4 regions of the Pseudomonas sp. NPDC090208 genome follow, and region 1 is predicted to be linked to each of the others. Evidence: predicted binding sites of a transcription regulator. Region 1 holds the regulator's gene; each other region holds the start of a gene.

Region 1 (4,213 bases):
AAGACCACCACTCTGGCAAAACTGGCGGCGCGATATGTGTTGAAATACGGCGCACAAAATATCGCGCTGGTGAGCATGGACAGCTTCCGCATCGGTGCCCAGGAGCAGCTCAAGACATTGGGGCGTATCCTCAATGTGCCGGTGACCCATGTCGACCCGGGGCAGTCGCTGGCTCAGGCGCTGGAACCGTTGCTGCGCAAGCGCGTCGTGCTGATCGACACCGCCGGCCTGCAGGCCAGCGATCCGGCCCTGCGGCTGCAGCTGGAAAGCCTCGCCGGTCGCGGGATCAAGGCGCGCAATTATCTGGTCCTGGCCACCACCAGCCAGAAGCAGGTGCTGACAGCGGCGTACCACAGTTACAAGCGTTGCGGTCTGGCCGGGTGCATCCTGACCAAGCTGGACGAAACCGCAAGCCTCGGCGAAGTGCTGAGCCTGGCGGTGACACACGAATTGCCCGTGGCCTATCTCACCGATGGCCCACGGATACCGGATGATCTGCATTTGCCACGTCGGCACCAGCTGGTGAGCAGGGCTGTCAGCGTGCAGATGCAGGAGGAGCCTAGCGAGGAAGCGATGGCGGATATGTTTGCGGATCTTTATCACAGCCCCGACAAGCGCGTGGGCTAGGTAGGGAAAATGACACAGGAATATACCTGCATCGATGGTCTGCCAGGCATTGTTCACACACTGAACGTGCAGCCCTACATGTGGCTTAGGTCTAAGCAAGACAAGGTAAAGAATTAACTATGGGCAGCATGCATCCCGTACAGGTTATCGCGGTGACCGGTGGCAAAGGTGGCGTCGGCAAGACCAACGTGTCAGTGAACCTCTCACTGGCCCTGGCCGAGCTCGGGCGTCGCGTCATGTTGCTGGACGCCGATCTGGGTCTGGCCAACGTCGACGTATTGTTGGGGCTGACCCCCAAACGCACCCTGGCCGACGTCATCGAGGGACGCTGTGAGCTGCGCGATGTCCTGTTGCAGGGCCCTGGCGGCGTGCGCATCGTGCCGGCCGCTTCGGGCACCCAGAGCATGGTCCAGCTGACCCCGGCCCAGCATGCCGGCCTGATTCAGGCGTTCAGCGAGATCGGCGACAACCTCGACGTACTGGTGATCGACACCGCTGCCGGGATCGGCGAATCGGTGGTCAGCTTCGTGCGCGCGGCTCAGGAAGTGCTGCTGGTGGTGTGCGACGAACCGACCTCGATCACTGACGCCTACGCGCTGATCAAGCTGCTCAACCGCGACTACGGCATGAACCGTTTCCGCGTGCTGGCCAACATGGCGCAGAGCCCGCAGGAAGGGCGCAACCTGTTCGCCAAGCTGACCAAGGTCACCGACCGTTTCCTCGACGTGGCGCTGCAATACGTCGGCGCTGTGCCGTACGACGAGTGCGTGCGCAAGGCCGTGCAGAAACAGCGTGCCGTGTACGAAGCATTCCCGCGTTCCAAATGTGCGCTGGCGTTCAAGGCCATCGCGCAGAAGGTCGACACCTGGCCGCTGCCGGCGAATCCGCGTGGCCACCTTGAATTTTTCGTTGAGCGCCTGGTTCACCAGACCAGTGCAGGGCCCGTGTCATGACAGCAAGTGGCTATCGCATGTACAGCAAATCATCCAAAGATTCCCAGTATGAGCTGATCGAGCGTTATGCCCCCTTGGTCAAGCGCATCGCTTACCACCTGCTGGCACGTCTGCCGGCCAGCGTGCAGGTCGAGGACCTGATCCAGGCCGGCATGATCGGCCTGCTCGAAGTCTCGACCAAATACGACTCGACCAAGGGCGCCAGCTTCGAGACCTACGCCGGCATCCGCATCCGTGGTGCGATGCTCGATGAAGTGCGCAAGGGCGACTGGGCACCGCGCTCGGTACACCGCAATACGCGCATGGTCAGTGACGCGATTCGTGCAATTGAAGCAAAAACCGGTCGTGACGCTAAAGATCACGAGGTTGCTGCCGAACTTCAAATGAGTCTCGACGAATATTACGGGATTCTGAACGACACCCTGGGCAGTCGTCTGTTCAGCTTCGACGACCTGTTGCAGGACGGCGAGCATGAAGGGCTGCACGAGGACGGCGCGAGCCAGTCGCTCGAACCGTCGCGGGATCTGGAAGACGAACGTTTCCAGAGCGCGCTGGCGGACGCCATTGCCAACCTGCCGGAGCGTGAACGCCTGGTGCTGGCGCTGTACTACGACGAAGAGCTGAACCTCAAAGAGATCGGGGAGGTCCTGGGGGTCAGCGAATCGCGGGTCAGCCAGCTGCACAGCCAGTGCGCCGCGCGCTTGCGTGGCCGGTTGGGAGAGTGGCGCGCGCGGTAACGCATCGAACGCAGGGGCGGCATTTCGCGGCATCTGCGTGCTGTATGTAAGACCGGCTGTGCAGGGCGTTTGAGGGCAACGGTAGACAAGGCAGGAGCCGGTCGGATCAGGTTTTTGCAGGCCTGTTTCGCTGTGCGCGTGATCCCTTCTCGTCATCATCCCCCTTCGTTTTCGCAGAGCCGCTCAGAGAGTAATGATTGAACGCGCACCCAGGAACTGGATGCGTTAAAGACTGCTTGGAGGTCGAATTGGACAAGAACATGAAAATCCTCATCGTTGATGACTTTTCAACGATGCGGCGGATCATAAAAAACCTGTTGCGTGACCTGGGGTTCACCAACACGGCCGAAGCAGATGACGGTACCACCGCATTGCCGATGCTGCAGGCCGGTGGCTTCGATTTCCTGGTGACCGACTGGAACATGCCCGGCATGTCCGGCATCGACCTGCTGCGTCAGGTGCGCGCCGACGAGCGTCTGCGTCATCTGCCGGTTCTGATGGTGACTGCCGAGGCCAAGCGCGAGCAGATCATCGAAGCCGCTCAGGCCGGTGTGAACGGCTACGTGGTGAAGCCATTCACCGCGCAGGTTCTCAAAGAAAAGATCGAGAAGATATTCGAGCGCGTCAATAGCTGATGTCCGCTGCGAGGGCGCTATGAATCCTGAAGATTCAACGATGGGTGACTTCGAGTCGACCCTGAAGAAACACGCACAGGAATTGGTCGAAAGCCTTGAACAAGGCAAGTTCGGCGAGGCCGTGCAGGTCATCCATGAGCTGAATCAGACCCGGGATCGTGGCCTGTATCAGGAAGTCGGCAAGCTGACGCGCGAGCTGCACAGCGCGATCGTCAATTTCCAGATCGACCCGCGCATGCCGCAGGCCGAAGAAGTCTCGCAGATCACCGACGCCACCGAGCGCCTGTCCTACGTGGTCAGGCTCACGGAAGGTGCGGCCAACCGCACCATGGATCTGGTCGAACAGAGCACGCCGTTGATGAACGGCCTGAGTGCCGACGCTCGCGCCTTGAGTGCCGACTGGGGACGCTTCATGCGTCGCGAGATCAGCGCCGACGAGTTTCGTGATCTGGCCCGTCGCGTCGACGGCTTCCTGGCGCGCAGCGAGACCGAAACCCAGCAGGTCGCCAGCCACCTGAACGACATTCTGCTGGCCCAGGATTACCAGGACCTGACCGGTCAGGTGATCAAGCGCGTGACCACACTGGTCACCGAGGTCGAGAGCAATCTGCTCAAGCTGGTGCTGATGGCCAGCCAGGTCGATCGTTTTGCCGGGATCCAGCACGATCAGGAACACTTCCGCCAGCAAAAAGAACAGGAAAAACTTCATTCCAAGGGTGAAGGTCCGCAGATTCATGCCGATAAACGTGAAGACGTCGTATCCGGTCAGGATGATGTGGACGATCTGTTATCCAGCCTTGGCTTCTAAGATTTTAGATTCCAGGTTCTATGTGAAAGTGGCTGCTGATCCGGCGCGTGAATGCTTCGTCGAAAGCAATGTGCCCGGACGCTGATGCAGCCCCTGGATCGGTTTGACGGTTAATTTTAGGAGCACCCCCAATGAGCTTCGGCGCCGATGAAGAAATCCTTCAGGATTTTCTGGTAGAGGCCGGCGAGATCCTGGAGCAGTTGTCCGAGCAATTGGTCGAGCTGGAAAGCCGACCGGATGACGCGGATCTGCTTAATGCCATTTTTCGCGGTTTTCACACTGTAAAAGGGGGCGCCGGCTTCCTCCAGCTCAACGAGCTGGTTGAATGCTGTCACATCGCCGAAAACGTGTTCGACATCCTGCGCAAGGGTGAGCGCCGTGTCGACGCGGAACTCATGGACGTGGTGCTGGAAGCGCTGGACACCGTCAACAGCATGTTCGGTCAGGTCCGCG
Region 2 (4,213 bases), on a different contig from region 1:
GGCCTCAAGACTCATGGGCTGCGGCGGAAACAGCAAGGCGCGTACACCATCGTCGAGCAGATCCTGCACGCGAATCCACTGCAACAGCCCCAACTCGTCCTCACGCACCGGCCCCAGATAGCGCGCCTGCGGGTTGTCCAGGCCGTAGGCCTTGAACTCGTCCGCCGCACAACGCAGGGTGTCGGTCGCCTGTTCCAGAATCAGCCCGAGCCAGCGCGGCGGCTGTTCGCCATCGAAGCGGTAATTGACCAGCACCAATCGGGTGCTGGTGCGCAGTTGCGCCGGCTGGCCGAAGGCCAATGCGCACAGATCGATCACCGGCACCACGGCGCCACGATGGGCGAACACCCCGGCCACCCAGTGCGGCGCCTGGGCAATCGGCTTGAGCGCCAGTCGCGGCAGCACCTCGGCCACTTCCGTCGCCTCCAGCGCATAACGCTCCGGGCCGAGACGGAACAGCAGAAACAGCTTGCTCTTCGACACCAGCGCGGCGCTGCGTTTGACGGAATGCTCGATCATGGCCTCGACTCAGACCTTGAAGCGCGAAACGCCGCTGCGCAGACCGACAGCGACCTGGCTCAGTTCGTCGATGGCGAAGCTGGCCTGACGCAGCGACTCGACAGTCTGGCTGCTGGCATCGCCCAGCTGCACCAGCGCCTGGTTGATCTGCTCGGCGCCAGTGGCCTGGGCTTGCATGCCTTCGTTGACCATCAACACCCGCGGCGCCAGCGCCTGCACTTGATGGATGATCTGCGAAAGCTGCTCGCCGACCTGCGTCACTTCGAACATGCCGCGACGGACTTCTTCGGAGAACTTGTCCATGCCCATCACCCCGGCCGACACCGCCGACTGGATCTCTCGGACCATCTGCTCGATGTCATAGGTGGCGACAGCCGTCTGGTCGGCCAGGCGCCGCACTTCAGTGGCGACCACAGCAAAACCGCGCCCGTATTCACCGGCCTTCTCGGCTTCGATGGCAGCGTTGAGCGACAGCAGGTTGGTCTGGTCGGCGACCTTGACGATGGTCACCACCACCTGATTGATGTTGCCGGCCTTCTCGTTGAGGATCGCCAGCTTGGAATTGACCAGATCGGCCGCGCCCATCACCGAGTGCATGGTCTCCTCCATGCGCGCCAGACCTTGCTGGCCGGAGCCGGCGAGGATCGAGGCCTGGTCGGCGGCGGACGTCACCTCGGTCATGGTGCGCACCAGATCACGGGACGTCGCGGCGATTTCCCGCGAGGTCGCACCGATTTCAGTGGTGGTGGCGGCGGTTTCGGTGGCAGTGGCCTGTTGTTGCTTGGAAGTGGCGGCGATCTCGGTCACCGAGGTGGTGACCTGTACCGAAGAACGCTGGGCCTGGGCAACCAGTGCAGCCAGCTCGGTGGTCATGTCGTTGAAACCGGTCTGCACCACGCCGAATTCGTCCTTGCGATCCAGATTCAAGCGGGCACTCAGGTCGCCGGTGCGCATGGTTTCCAGAATCTGCACGATGCGCTCCATCGGCGACAGAATCGCCCGCATCATCAACAGGCCGCAGGCCGCAGCAGCCAGCACGGCCATGATCAGGGAAATGCCCAGGGTGATCTTGGCGCTGGAAACGGCGGCTTGAATGGCGTCGGATGCACGGTCGGCAATCACTTTGTTCTTGGTGCCCAGCGCGTTGAGAATCTTGCGGCCTTCGAACCACATCGGTGTCATCTGTTCGGTGAACACACGCTGGGACATCACGAAGTTGCCGTTCTGGTAAGACGCCAGCACGTTGTTGAGGACCATCTGATAACGCTCGCGCAGTTGCAGAAACTGGGCGAAATCGTTGCGGTCGGACTCTTCGAAGATACTCTTCTGGTAGTTGGCGATCTGCGCCTGCAGGCGGTCCTCGAAGTCCTTGTACTGGTCTTCTTCGGCATTGGTCAGATCGCGCCCGGCCCCTTCGGCGAGCAACTGCTGGGTACGGACATAACTTTCGACCCAGGCGCCACGTACGGTGCTGCTGTAGTAAACGCCTGGCAGCGCGTCGAGGCGAACTTCGTCGCCACTGCTTTCAATCACCAGCAGCCGATTGAAAGCCACGACAACCATCAGCAGCATGATGGCGATGACAACGGCAAAGCTCGCCAAAATACGTTGACGCAACGTCCAGTTCTTCACAGTCAGCCCTCAAGAGTTCAACTCGGTAAAACCGGGTTCAAGAAGCGGACCGAAAGACGGCCCAAAGCGAGCGAGAGTATAGCCTAGTGCCTTACCAATAAAGCTGACTATTTCCGACGTAACTTACGCAATAACGCACACATATGACGGAAATATCTGACAGGTTATCGGCGCTTTGAGGGAGGGCTTGATGGTGAGGAGTTGCCGCTTTTCCAACCGGGCAAACACACGATCGTGATGCCTTCATTGCAACTGTAGGAGTGAGCTTGCTCGCGATCACGGTGTGTCAGGCATGTTTGCAGGGCCTGATCAAAAGCATCGCGAGCAAGCTCACTCCTACAAGGGAGCGGCGGGGATTAATGCTGCGCCTGGCGCACCTGGCTTTCCAGCTCGGTCTTGAACGCTGGTGGCAGTTTCAACTGCTTGGCCAGTTCATCCAGATACGCCCGCTCCATGAAGTGCTCCTCGTCGACCATCATCACGCTGGCCAGGTACATCTCGGCGGCGATTTCCGGGGTGTGGGCGGCGCGGGCAACGTCGGCCGGGTCGAGCGGTTTGTTCAGTTCGGCCTGCAGCCAGTGCTGCAACTCGCGATCACCGGTCAGGCGGGTGAACTCACCCTCGATCAATGCCCGCTCACGCTCATCGACATGCCCGTCAGCCTTGGCCGCCGCCACCAGCGCGCGCAGGATCGATTCGCTGTGCTGCTCAACCTGGGCCGGCGGCACACGGTCGACGGTCTGCGGCTGGGAAGGCTGGCCGCCGCCCTGATTGGCCTGCCAGTTGCCATAGGCCTTGTAGGCCAACACGCCCAGCGCGGCGAGACCGCCATAAGTCAGCGCCTTGCCGCCCAGCTTACGCGCACTTTTATTGCCCAGCAGCAAGCCCATGGCACCTGCCGCCAACGCGCCGCCGCCGGCACCGGAGAGAAAACTGCCCAGGTTGCCACCGCCCGCCTTGCCGAGCAGATCCCCCAGCCCACCCTGGGCGCTCTTGCTCTGAGCGCCAAAGCCGGACGCGCCAGTGGTCTTGTTCTGCAGCAGGTCCTGACCGGATTTCAACAGTTGATCGAGCAAGCCACGGGTATTCATGGGACACCTCTGGAAATGATTCAAATGATCGACCCGCAGGGTAAGACGAACGTTTCCATGCGGGTTTTCAGGTGTGCTTCCAGATGTTGCGACCGAGCTGGCTCGCCATCGTAAAAAGCGATATACATTTGAAGCATTCGAAAAAGAACAAGGACTGCCCCGTCATGATGACCCTGCGCCAGATACGCCACTTCATCGCCGTGGCCGAAACCGGATCGATCTCGGCCGCCGCACAGGCGGTGTTCATTTCCCAGTCGACCCTGACCCTGGCGATCCAGCAACTGGAAGAGGACATCGGCGTCAGCCTGTTCAGCCGCCACGCCAAGGGCATGACCCTGACGCACCAGGGCCACCAGTTTCTGCGTCAGGCGCACCTGATCCTCGCCACCGTGGAAAACGCCAAACGCAGCCTGCAACAGGGCACTGACCAGATCGCCGGCCAATTGATCGTCGGCGTCACCAGCCTGGTCGCCGGTTACTACCTGGCCGACCTGCTGACCCGCTTTCAGCGCGCTTACCCCAATGTCGATATCCGTGTGATGGAGGACGAACGCCCCTACATCGAGCACTTGCTGGTCAGCGGCGAGATCGATGTCGGCGTGCTGATCCTGTCCAATCTCGAAGACCGTCACGCCTTGCAGACCGAGGTGCTGACCCACTCGCCACACCGGCTGTGGCTGCCAGCGCAGCACCCGCTGCTGGAGCACGACAACATCAATCTGGCCGACGTCGCCCGTGAGCCGCTGATTCAGCTCAATGTCGATGAAATGGGCGTGAACGCCCAGCGCATCTGGTCCCAGGCCGGTCTGCAACCCTGCGTCAGCCTGCGCACGGCCTCCACCGAAGCGGTGCGCAGTCTGGTGGCCGCGGGGCTTGGCGTGTCGATCCAGCCAGACATGACCTATCGGCCCTGGTCGCTGGAAGGCGACATCATCGAAGCGCGGCCGATTGCCGACCTCAACCAGACCCTG
Region 3 (4,213 bases), on a different contig from region 1:
CCTTTCGATGAACACCGACGCCCTTCAGACCCTGAACACCCACCTGCTTGCTGCCCTCGACCCGGCGCCGAGTGAAACCCGTCGTCTGTTCCACGGCCGTGGCCGTCGCTGGCCGGGCCTGGAACAACTGACCGTGGACTGGATGCAGGGCGTGGTGCTGGTGTCGCTGTTCAAGGCGCCCGCCGACGATGAGCTGGACGCCCTGAAGCGGCTGCTGGCGGAGCTGGTGCAGTCCTCGGCCTGGCGCAGCAGCCAGGCCCATACCCTGTTGCTGCAACATCGCTACCTGGCCGACAGCCTGACCGAAACCCTGCTGGGCGAGATGCCGGAAGAATGGACGCTGACCGAAGGCGGCCTGCGTTACCTCGTCGACTTCGGCAGAAAGCAGAACACCGGGTTGTTCCTCGACATGCGCTACGGCCGCGACTGGGTGCGTGCCCAGGCCGGTGGCAAGCGCATCCTCAACCTGTTCGCCTACACCTGCGGCTTTTCCGTGGCCGCCATCGAGGGCGGCGCAGACTTTGTGGTCAACCTCGACATGTCCCGCGCCGCCTTGAGTCGGGGTCGCGACAACCATCGCCTGAACCGCCACGACCTGAGCAAGGTCAGCTTTCTTGGCCACGAGCTGTTCAAATCCTGGGGCAAGGTGAAAAACAGCGGGCCGTACGACCTGGTGATCATCGACCCGCCGTCGTTCCAGAAAGGCAGTTTTCTGCTGACCAAGGACTACCAGCGCGTGCTGCGCAAGTTGCCGGAGCTGTTGACCGCCGACGGCTGCGTGCTGGCCTGCATGAACGATCCGTCGCTGGGCGCCGACTTCCTTATCGAGAGTATGGCGCGGGAAGTACCGACGCTACGTTTCGAGCAGCGCCTGGAGAATCCGCCTGAGTTCGCCGATATCGAACCGGAGGGTGGGCTCAAGGCGTTGGTGTTCCGGCAGAGCTGAAAACGGTCATTTGTAGGAGCTGGCTTGTCCTGCGACCTGCCGGGAACCGGCAGTAAATCCGGATATCGCGGTGTATCAGACAGACCGCGTGCACAGGTTTTACGACGAGTTCCGTCGAACGCGACCCCGGCGCGCTCGCAGGACAAGCCAGCTCCTACAGGTTAAGCGCTGAGCCGCGAAATCACGTCGTTCAAGCCCACCGACAACTCATGCAGATCGCGGCTGGCGGTCTGGGTGCGCTGCACGTTGTCCTGGTTGGTGGTGGCGATGGCGGTGATTTCGGTGAGGTTGCGCGAGATGTCTTCGGCCACCGAGGTCTGTTCTTCCGCAGCCGTGGCGATCTGCCGGTTCATGTCGCGAATGGCTTCGACCGCTTCGGTGATGCGCTGCAACGACGAGCCCGCCAGCGTCACCTGATCGACACTTTCCTGGCTGCGCGCCTGGCCGTTTTCGATGGCCTGGGCAGCGTCTACGGCACCGGTCTGCACCGAGCTGATGATCTGGTTGATTTCGGCGGTCGAAGCGGCCGTGCGCTGGGCCAGGGTACGCACTTCATCGGCGACCACGGCAAACCCACGCCCGGCATCCCCTGCCCGCGCCGCTTCGATGGCGGCATTGAGCGCCAGCAGGTTGGTCTGCTCGGCGATACCGCGAATCACCTCCAGCACCTTGCCAATGCGCTCGCTGTCGCTTTCCAGCCGGCGAATGACCGTGGCGGTGTTGCCGATTTCGGTGCGCATGCGGGTGATCGCGGTGATGGTCGCGCTCATGACCTTGCCGCCGTCCTGCGAGCTGCGGTCTGCTTCATCGGCGGCTTGCGCGGCCTGTGCTGCATGGCGGGCGACTTCCTGAGCGGTGGCGGACATCTCGGTCATCGCCGTGGCCACCTGATCGGTGCGCTCGAACTGTTCGTGGGAACCCTGAGCCATCAGCGCGGCAATCGCCTTCAGCTCGCCGCCAGCGCTGTCCAGGTCGGTGGTGCTGCGCTTGAGGCGGCTGAAGGTGTCGGCAAGAAAATCACGCAGGGTATTGGCGGCCACGGCCAGACGGCCCAGTTCGTCCTGTCGGGTCACGGCGACACGCTCGCTGAAACGCCCTTCGCTCAACTGCGCGACGTAGTCGATCAGGCTGCGGATGGGCCCGACGATATTGCGGTTGACCATCCACAGGGTCAGCAGGCCCACCAGCAACGCCGAAACCAGCATCACCAGCGTACCGACGACGATGGTTTGGCTGGCCGTGCTGCTGATGCTTTGCGACTGTTCGTCACTTTGCTTGCGCAGCGTCGCCACCAGACTGCTCATCTGCTCGCTGGCGGCGCGGTCCACGCCCTTGACCGCCTGATCACCGGCGACCGGATCACCGCCTGCCGCGACGAACGCATCACGGCCCTTGCGGTAGGCCACGCCCAGCGCCCGGTGCTCGTCACGCAGACGCTCGACCTGGGTCTTGGTTGCCCCGTCGAGCCCTGTCATCGCGCTGAGCCGTCCGAGGGTGTCTTGCACCTGACGTTCCTGGTCTTCGAACTGGCCCCAGAACTTGTCACGGTCACCGGCCTGTTTGCCGCGCAGCAGGACGTTTTTCCATTCCTGCACCTGGATCTTGAATTGCAGGTTGGCCTGATCGACGAGCTGGGAGGCCTGCAACGGACCTTCCAGCAGACCGCGATAGGCCTGCACGTTGTTGGAGAGAAACTGGAAACAGGCCAGTGCAATCAGCAGGACCAGAAACAGGCTGCCGCTGAGCAGCGCCAGAATCTGCAATTTAAGGGATTTCGACATGGAGGAATCTCGTCAGGGAGGACTGCCCTCTGCCCATGCGGGCCGGAGGGTTTGCCTGCTGGTCACTTCCCTGTGCCGCCGCGTTGCATTCAGCTGTAAAACGGCGGGCTTGCCTCTCTCTGTTCGGCTGCGCAGAGGGTTTCTTGAGCAGCGCCCGACGAACAGCACAGCGCACCTGAGAACGCCATTCCCCTGTAGGAGCTGGCTTGCCCTGCGAGCGACGGGGAACCCGTCGTAAAACCTGCGCATGCGGTACATCTGATACACCGCATCAGCCGGGTTTGCTGCCGCTTCGCGGCAGGTCGCAGGGCAAGCCAGCTCCTACATGGGGCCATATCGGTGAGCATCACATCTGCCAGCTTTCCCGGCACTCCAGCAGGTAATCGATAAATGCCCGCAGCCGCAGTGGCACATGGCGGTTGCTGGGGTATAGCAAGGTGAAGGGCCGCGAGCGTCCGCCGTAGTCCTTGAGCACTTCGACCAGGGTGCCGTCGCGCAGGTCCTTTTCCACCACGAAGCGGTACGCCTGAAACAGACCGGCGCCGTGGCGGGCCAGAGTCACGCCGCCCAGCACGTCGTCCGAACAGCAATAACCACTTTCGGCGAGAATGTCGCGCAACTGGCCGTTCTCCTGAAACAGCCAGGGAATGCGCCGGCCGTTGCTGGGCAACTCGTACTGAATGCAGTCGTGATCGGCCAGGTCTTCAAGGGTTTGCGGCGTGCCCACCCGTTGCAGGTATTCGGGCGTTGCCACCATCACCAGGGCGCCGTCTTCCAGTTTGCGGGCGATCAGGGTCGAATCCGGCTGAGTGCGCACGCGGATGGCCATGTCGTAGCCCTCCTCGACGAAATCGATATTGCGGTTGCTCAGGTTGATGTCCACCGTCACTTCCGGATAGCGCCGACGAAACTCCGGCAACAGCGGCAGGATGCGGTAATGGCCGTAAGTGGTGGGAATGCTCATGCGCAACGTGCCGGACGGCTTGAGCTGCTGCCCGGACACCTGCCGCTCGGCCTCGATCAGTTGCGTCAGCGCGTGGCTGCACTGCTCGAAATACACCCGGCCACTTTCGGTCAGACGGATGCTGCGGGTGGTGCGCACAAACATGCGCACGCCCAGACGCTCCTCCAGCCGCGAGATCGAACGGCTCACCGCTGCCGGCGTGACACCGGCGGCCAGCGCGGCGGCAGTAAAACTCCCGGCCTCGGCGGCCAGACAGAACAGCTCGATGCTGCCCAGTTGAATATCATCGAAATGGCGTTTCACGACTCGTTACACCACGTATCAATTGAGGGGCTGGATAGCTGGTTTATCACCTTTTCGGGCACAAATACAGTTTGAGCCGGCGTTTGGAGGGAGTGAGTTCTGGGGTGAGTCAGTTGGCATCGTTTTGTCTGGGCTGACGCCATCGCGAGCAGAGCTTGTGTCTTTAGCTGAGGTAATGTCAGAGGTGAGAGGGGTGGATGGCAGCTGATGAGCAGCGGT
Region 4 (4,213 bases), on a different contig from region 1:
GGTTCAAGGTCGATGGGACGAACCTTGAGTTCTGTGTCCCTCCGCGCTGGCTTTTTATTCGGTCATTGGATTCAGCAGCTTGAGTAACAGCAAACACCCCCGCAGCGCCCGGTCATCAGGTCCAGGCCTTCTGCAAGAGGGCGGCGATTATAACTGAAATGTTATTTCCGACAAATAACAGGGCGATTTAGTCAATACGCCAATGTGTCACTGGTGGCAAACCGCCGCAGGCTGTAGGCGATTGTGGCTGCGAGGGGCCTGTTCCAGACGGTTCTGCGTTGACTGATCTACCGATTTCGCGAGCAGGGCTCCCTCCTACGAGGGCGGTGGTGGTCTCGGGAAATATGAATGACCGGCTGACCCGACACAGCGTTTTGGCGGTCGATAAATGCTTGATGACTTGACCCAAACCTGTGGGAGGGAGCTCTGCTCGCGATGGCGTCATGTCAGACACTGCTGCGTTGACTGATCCACCGCTATCGCGAGCAAGCTCACTCCTACAGGGGGCTGTGGTGGTTTTGAGAAATGCGCATGACCGGCTGACCCGATACAGCGTTTTTCCGGCCAATGAACATTTGATGGCCCGACCCCAAACCCGTGGGAGGGAGCCCTGCTCGCGAAGAGGCCATTTCAGGCACTGCTTTACCGTCTGATCCACCGCCATCGCGAGCAAGCTCACTCCTACAGGGCCGGTGGGGTCTCGGAAAATGTGGATGACCGCCAGACATGGCACAGCGTTTTGCCGGTCGATAGATGCTTGATGACTTGACTCAAACCCGTGGGAGGGAGCCCTGCTCGCGAAAGGGCCATGTCAGACACTGCTGCACTGTCTGATCCACCGCCATCGCGAGCAAGTTCACTCCTACACAGATCAAACCGTAAACTTGCCCACCATCCCGTTGAAAGCCACCGCCAGGCGCGAGAGTTCCTGGCTGGAGGCGTTGGTCTGGTTGGCGCCGGCGGCGGTCTGGGCGGAGAGGTCCTGGATGTTGACCAGGTTGCGGTCGACTTCGCGGGCGACCTGGGCCTGTTCTTCGGCGGCGCTGGCGATGACCAGGTTGCGTTCGTTGATCTGGCTGACGCCTTCGCTGATGCGTTCCAGTGCGCGGCCGGCTTCGGTGGCCAGGGTCTGGGTGTTGACGGCGATGGCCTGACTCTTGCCCATGGCTTGCACGGCTTCGTCGGCGCCGTTGCGGACCAGGGTGATCATCGATTCGATCTCTCCGGTGGACGCCTGGGTGCGGGCGGCGAGGGCGCGGACCTCGTCGGCGACCACGGCAAAGCCGCGGCCTTGTTCACCCGCGCGGGCGGCTTCGATGGCGGCGTTGAGGGCCAGCAGGTTGGTCTGTTCGGCAATACCGCGAATCACGTCGAGGACTTTGGTGATGTCGCGGATCTGGCCGGCCAGGGCTTCGACGCGCTGGGTCGAGTCGTTGATTTCCACGGTCATGGTGTTCATCGCCGTGACCGCCTGTTGCACCTGCTGCTGACCCTTGAGGGCGTCAGTGGCGGTCTGGGCCGAGACTTGCGAGGCGCTGGCGGCGTTGCGCGCGACTTCTTCCACGGCAGCGGTCATTTCATTGACCGCCGTAGCGGCCTGCTGGATCTCGTCGTTCTGGCGTTGCAGGCCACGGGTGCTGTCGTCGGTGACCGCCGTCAGTTCTTCGGCAGCCGAGGCCAGTTGGTCCGAGGCGCTGGCAATCTGTTGCACCGTGCCTTTAAGGCTGCCTTGCATGTGCGACAGCGCCTTGAGCAGTTGCCCGGTTTCGTCCTGGCCCTGGGCGACGATGGCCTGGGTCAGGTCACCGCTGGCGACCCGCGAGGCGCTTTCCACCGACAGATAGATCGGGCGGGTGATCATGCGGGTGACGATCAGGCCCAGAGCAATGGCGCTGATCACCGCAATCAGCGAGCCGACCATCAGTATCCAGCTCACCTGGCTGTTGGTGGCGACGCCAGCGGCGCTGGATTCATTGGCCTGGCGGGCGTTGGATTCGATGATGATCTTCAGTTCGCCCATGGTCTTGCGGTAGACCGGGGTGACGTTGTTTGCCGCCAGCTTGCCGGCCTGCTCGATGTCGCCACTCTGCACGGCAGCGAGGGCGTTCTGCGCAGCGGAAATGTAGGCTTGCCAGTCGCGCTCGAAATCGTCACCGGCGGCTTTTTCGTCGGCCTGTAGCGGTGTGCCACGGTAGATCCTGAAATCAGTATCGGCCTGGGCCTGATTTTCGCGGAACGACTGCAGCGCCGAGTTGATCTCGTCGGGGCTGGCCTTGAGCGCGCTGAGGGCGATGACCTTGAAGAAGTCGCGGTTGGTAGCGATGACGTTGGCCTTGACCGAGTCGACCTTGGCAATCGACAGCAGGTTGTTGCTCACCGTGTTCTGGAACAGATCATATAGACGCGTGATACCGGACTGTCCCAGCACGCCCACCACGATGGTGATCAGCGCGCACAGACAAAAAGCAGACAGCAGCTTGGATTTGAGTTTCAGGTTGATCAGCCAGGACATGGGGGCTACTCGGGGTCGGAAAGGTAGGCAGTCGGCAGGACGGCTCCCGCTTTACGGCGTATCGGCGGGGGTGAGGCGGACTTTACACATTTTGAAATAACTATGATGAAGGGCGTCATTTCACTGTTTTCCTGCTGTAATCGCCTAAGCTTTGCCATGGCTTAGCCGATAACCGGGGCAAGCGGCGTCTTGTCGCAGCGAAAGTGTGCCCGGTTTGCCTGAAATAACTTGATGGCGAATTGATGTTGGCTATCATCTGCACCGCCGAGAAAACCAGGCGGTGGGACGGTGCTGTAGCCCGTTGTGTAATGGCCCGAGGGCCGATTTTTACTCGCTTGACAGGAATCTCGATGCTGGCGTGGAACCAAAAAAGCTTTCTGATCGTCGATGATTTCTCCGATTTCCGCAGTTCGGTCCGCTCGATGCTGCGCGAATTGGGCGTCAAGGAAGTAGACACCGCCGACAATGGCGAGCAGGCGCTGAAGATGTGCTCGCAGAAGCGCTACGACTTCATCCTGCACGATTTCAATCTGGGCGACGGCAAGAAGAACGGCCAGCAGGTGCTCGAAGACCTGATGACCGACAAGCTCATCAGCCACGAAAGCGTGTTCGTCATGGTCACCGCCGAAAACAGCCAGGCGATGGTCATGAGTGCGCTGGAGTGGGAGCCGGATGCCTACCTGACCAAACCGTTCAACCGCGCCAGCCTTGCCCAGCGTCTGGAAAAGATCGTCCAGCGCAAGAACCTGCTCAAGCCGATTCTGCAGGCGCTGGACCGTGGCAAACCGGCCGAGGTGCTGGCTGCCTGCGTCAACCTGACCAAACAGGACCCGCGTTTTGCGCCGTTGTGCCTGCGCTACAAGGCCGATGCGCTGCGCGACCTGAATCAGAACGAGCCGCTGGAAGCCTTCCTCAAGTCGATCATCGCCGACCGCCCGCAGCCTTGGACGTACTCGGCGCTGGGCAAGCTGCTGTACAAGCGCGGTCGGCATGCCGAAGCGCAGGGTGTCTATGAAGACGCCATTCGTGCATTTCCGGCGATGCCGGTGCTGTTCGACGGTCTGGCGGATGTCCTGATTGCCAGCGGCGACCGCCGCCGTGCGCAGAAGATGCTCGAAGAAGCCGTGCGCCTGTCACCGTACGCCGTGCGCCGTCAGCATCTGCTGGGCAAGCTGGCGCTGGAAAACCAGGACTATGATGGCGCCTCACGGGCCTATCGTCAGGCGGTTTCCCAGGGCCAGTTCTCGCGCTTCAAGGACCCGGAAACCAACCTCGGTTTGGCGCAAGCCCTGATCAGCAAGGGCGCCGAACGCGGTTTTGATGCGCGCACGCGGGTCGAGATCAACCAGACTCTCGGCGATGTTGCCAAGGAACACGCCAACGACGCCGGCCTGCAAGTGCGTGCGCGGCTGATGAAAGCCACCAGCGTGATCAACTCCGATCCGGAAATGGCCGCCAAGCTGACCGAGCAGGCCATGAGCCGGCTGGAAGGCATGGAACAGTTCCTCAGTGCCGATGCCGCGCTGGCAGTGGCCGCGCAGCTGAAGCAGCTGGGTCAGGAATCGGCCGGTGCCGGTGTGTTGAAAAGCTGCGCGGAAATCTACGGCGACGACCCGGTGGTGATGCAAGGCATCGCCAAACAGACCGACGACCCGGAAATCCTCGGCGCCGGCAAGGCCGCCATCGATCTCAACATGCAGG

The links. The regulator FliA, encoded in region 1, starts transcription of late flagellar genes. The targets are predictions, from matches to a motif close to CTAAAGTTTNNNNNNNNNNNGCCGNTAA.
Region 2: the regulator FliA is predicted to act here: its motif matches at 2,316-2,343, upstream of ACIPL0_RS30380 (methyl-accepting chemotaxis protein).
Region 3: the regulator FliA is predicted to act here: its motif matches at 2,848-2,875, upstream of ACIPL0_RS30275 (methyl-accepting chemotaxis protein).
Region 4: the regulator FliA is predicted to act here: its motif matches at 2,571-2,598, upstream of ACIPL0_RS14390 (methyl-accepting chemotaxis protein).

Annotation. Positions count from the first base shown of each region.
Region 1 is NZ_JBIVCU010000017.1:137,539-141,751, reverse strand. It holds gene flhF (flagellar biosynthesis protein FlhF) at 1-627, shown strand, start outside; gene fleN (flagellar synthesis regulator FleN) at 747-1,580, shown strand; gene fliA (RNA polymerase sigma factor FliA) at 1,577-2,317, shown strand; gene ACIPL0_RS24685 (chemotaxis response regulator CheY) at 2,578-2,952, shown strand; gene ACIPL0_RS24680 (protein phosphatase CheZ) at 2,972-3,760, shown strand; gene ACIPL0_RS24675 (chemotaxis protein CheA) at 3,892-4,213, shown strand, end outside.
Region 2 is NZ_JBIVCU010000032.1:20,679-24,891, forward strand. It holds gene ACIPL0_RS30375 (chemotaxis protein CheW) at 1-519, opposite strand, end outside; gene ACIPL0_RS30380 (methyl-accepting chemotaxis protein) at 529-2,151, opposite strand; gene ACIPL0_RS30385 (tellurite resistance TerB family protein) at 2,508-3,242, opposite strand; gene ACIPL0_RS30390 (LysR substrate-binding domain-containing protein) at 3,407-4,213, shown strand, end outside.
Region 3 is NZ_JBIVCU010000031.1:33,662-37,874, forward strand. It holds gene ACIPL0_RS30270 (class I SAM-dependent methyltransferase) at 8-946, shown strand; gene ACIPL0_RS30275 (methyl-accepting chemotaxis protein) at 1,108-2,727, opposite strand; gene ACIPL0_RS30280 (LysR family transcriptional regulator) at 3,074-3,994, opposite strand.
Region 4 is NZ_JBIVCU010000007.1:231,595-235,807, reverse strand. It holds gene ACIPL0_RS14390 (methyl-accepting chemotaxis protein) at 872-2,512, opposite strand; gene ACIPL0_RS14385 (response regulator) at 2,863-4,213, shown strand, end outside.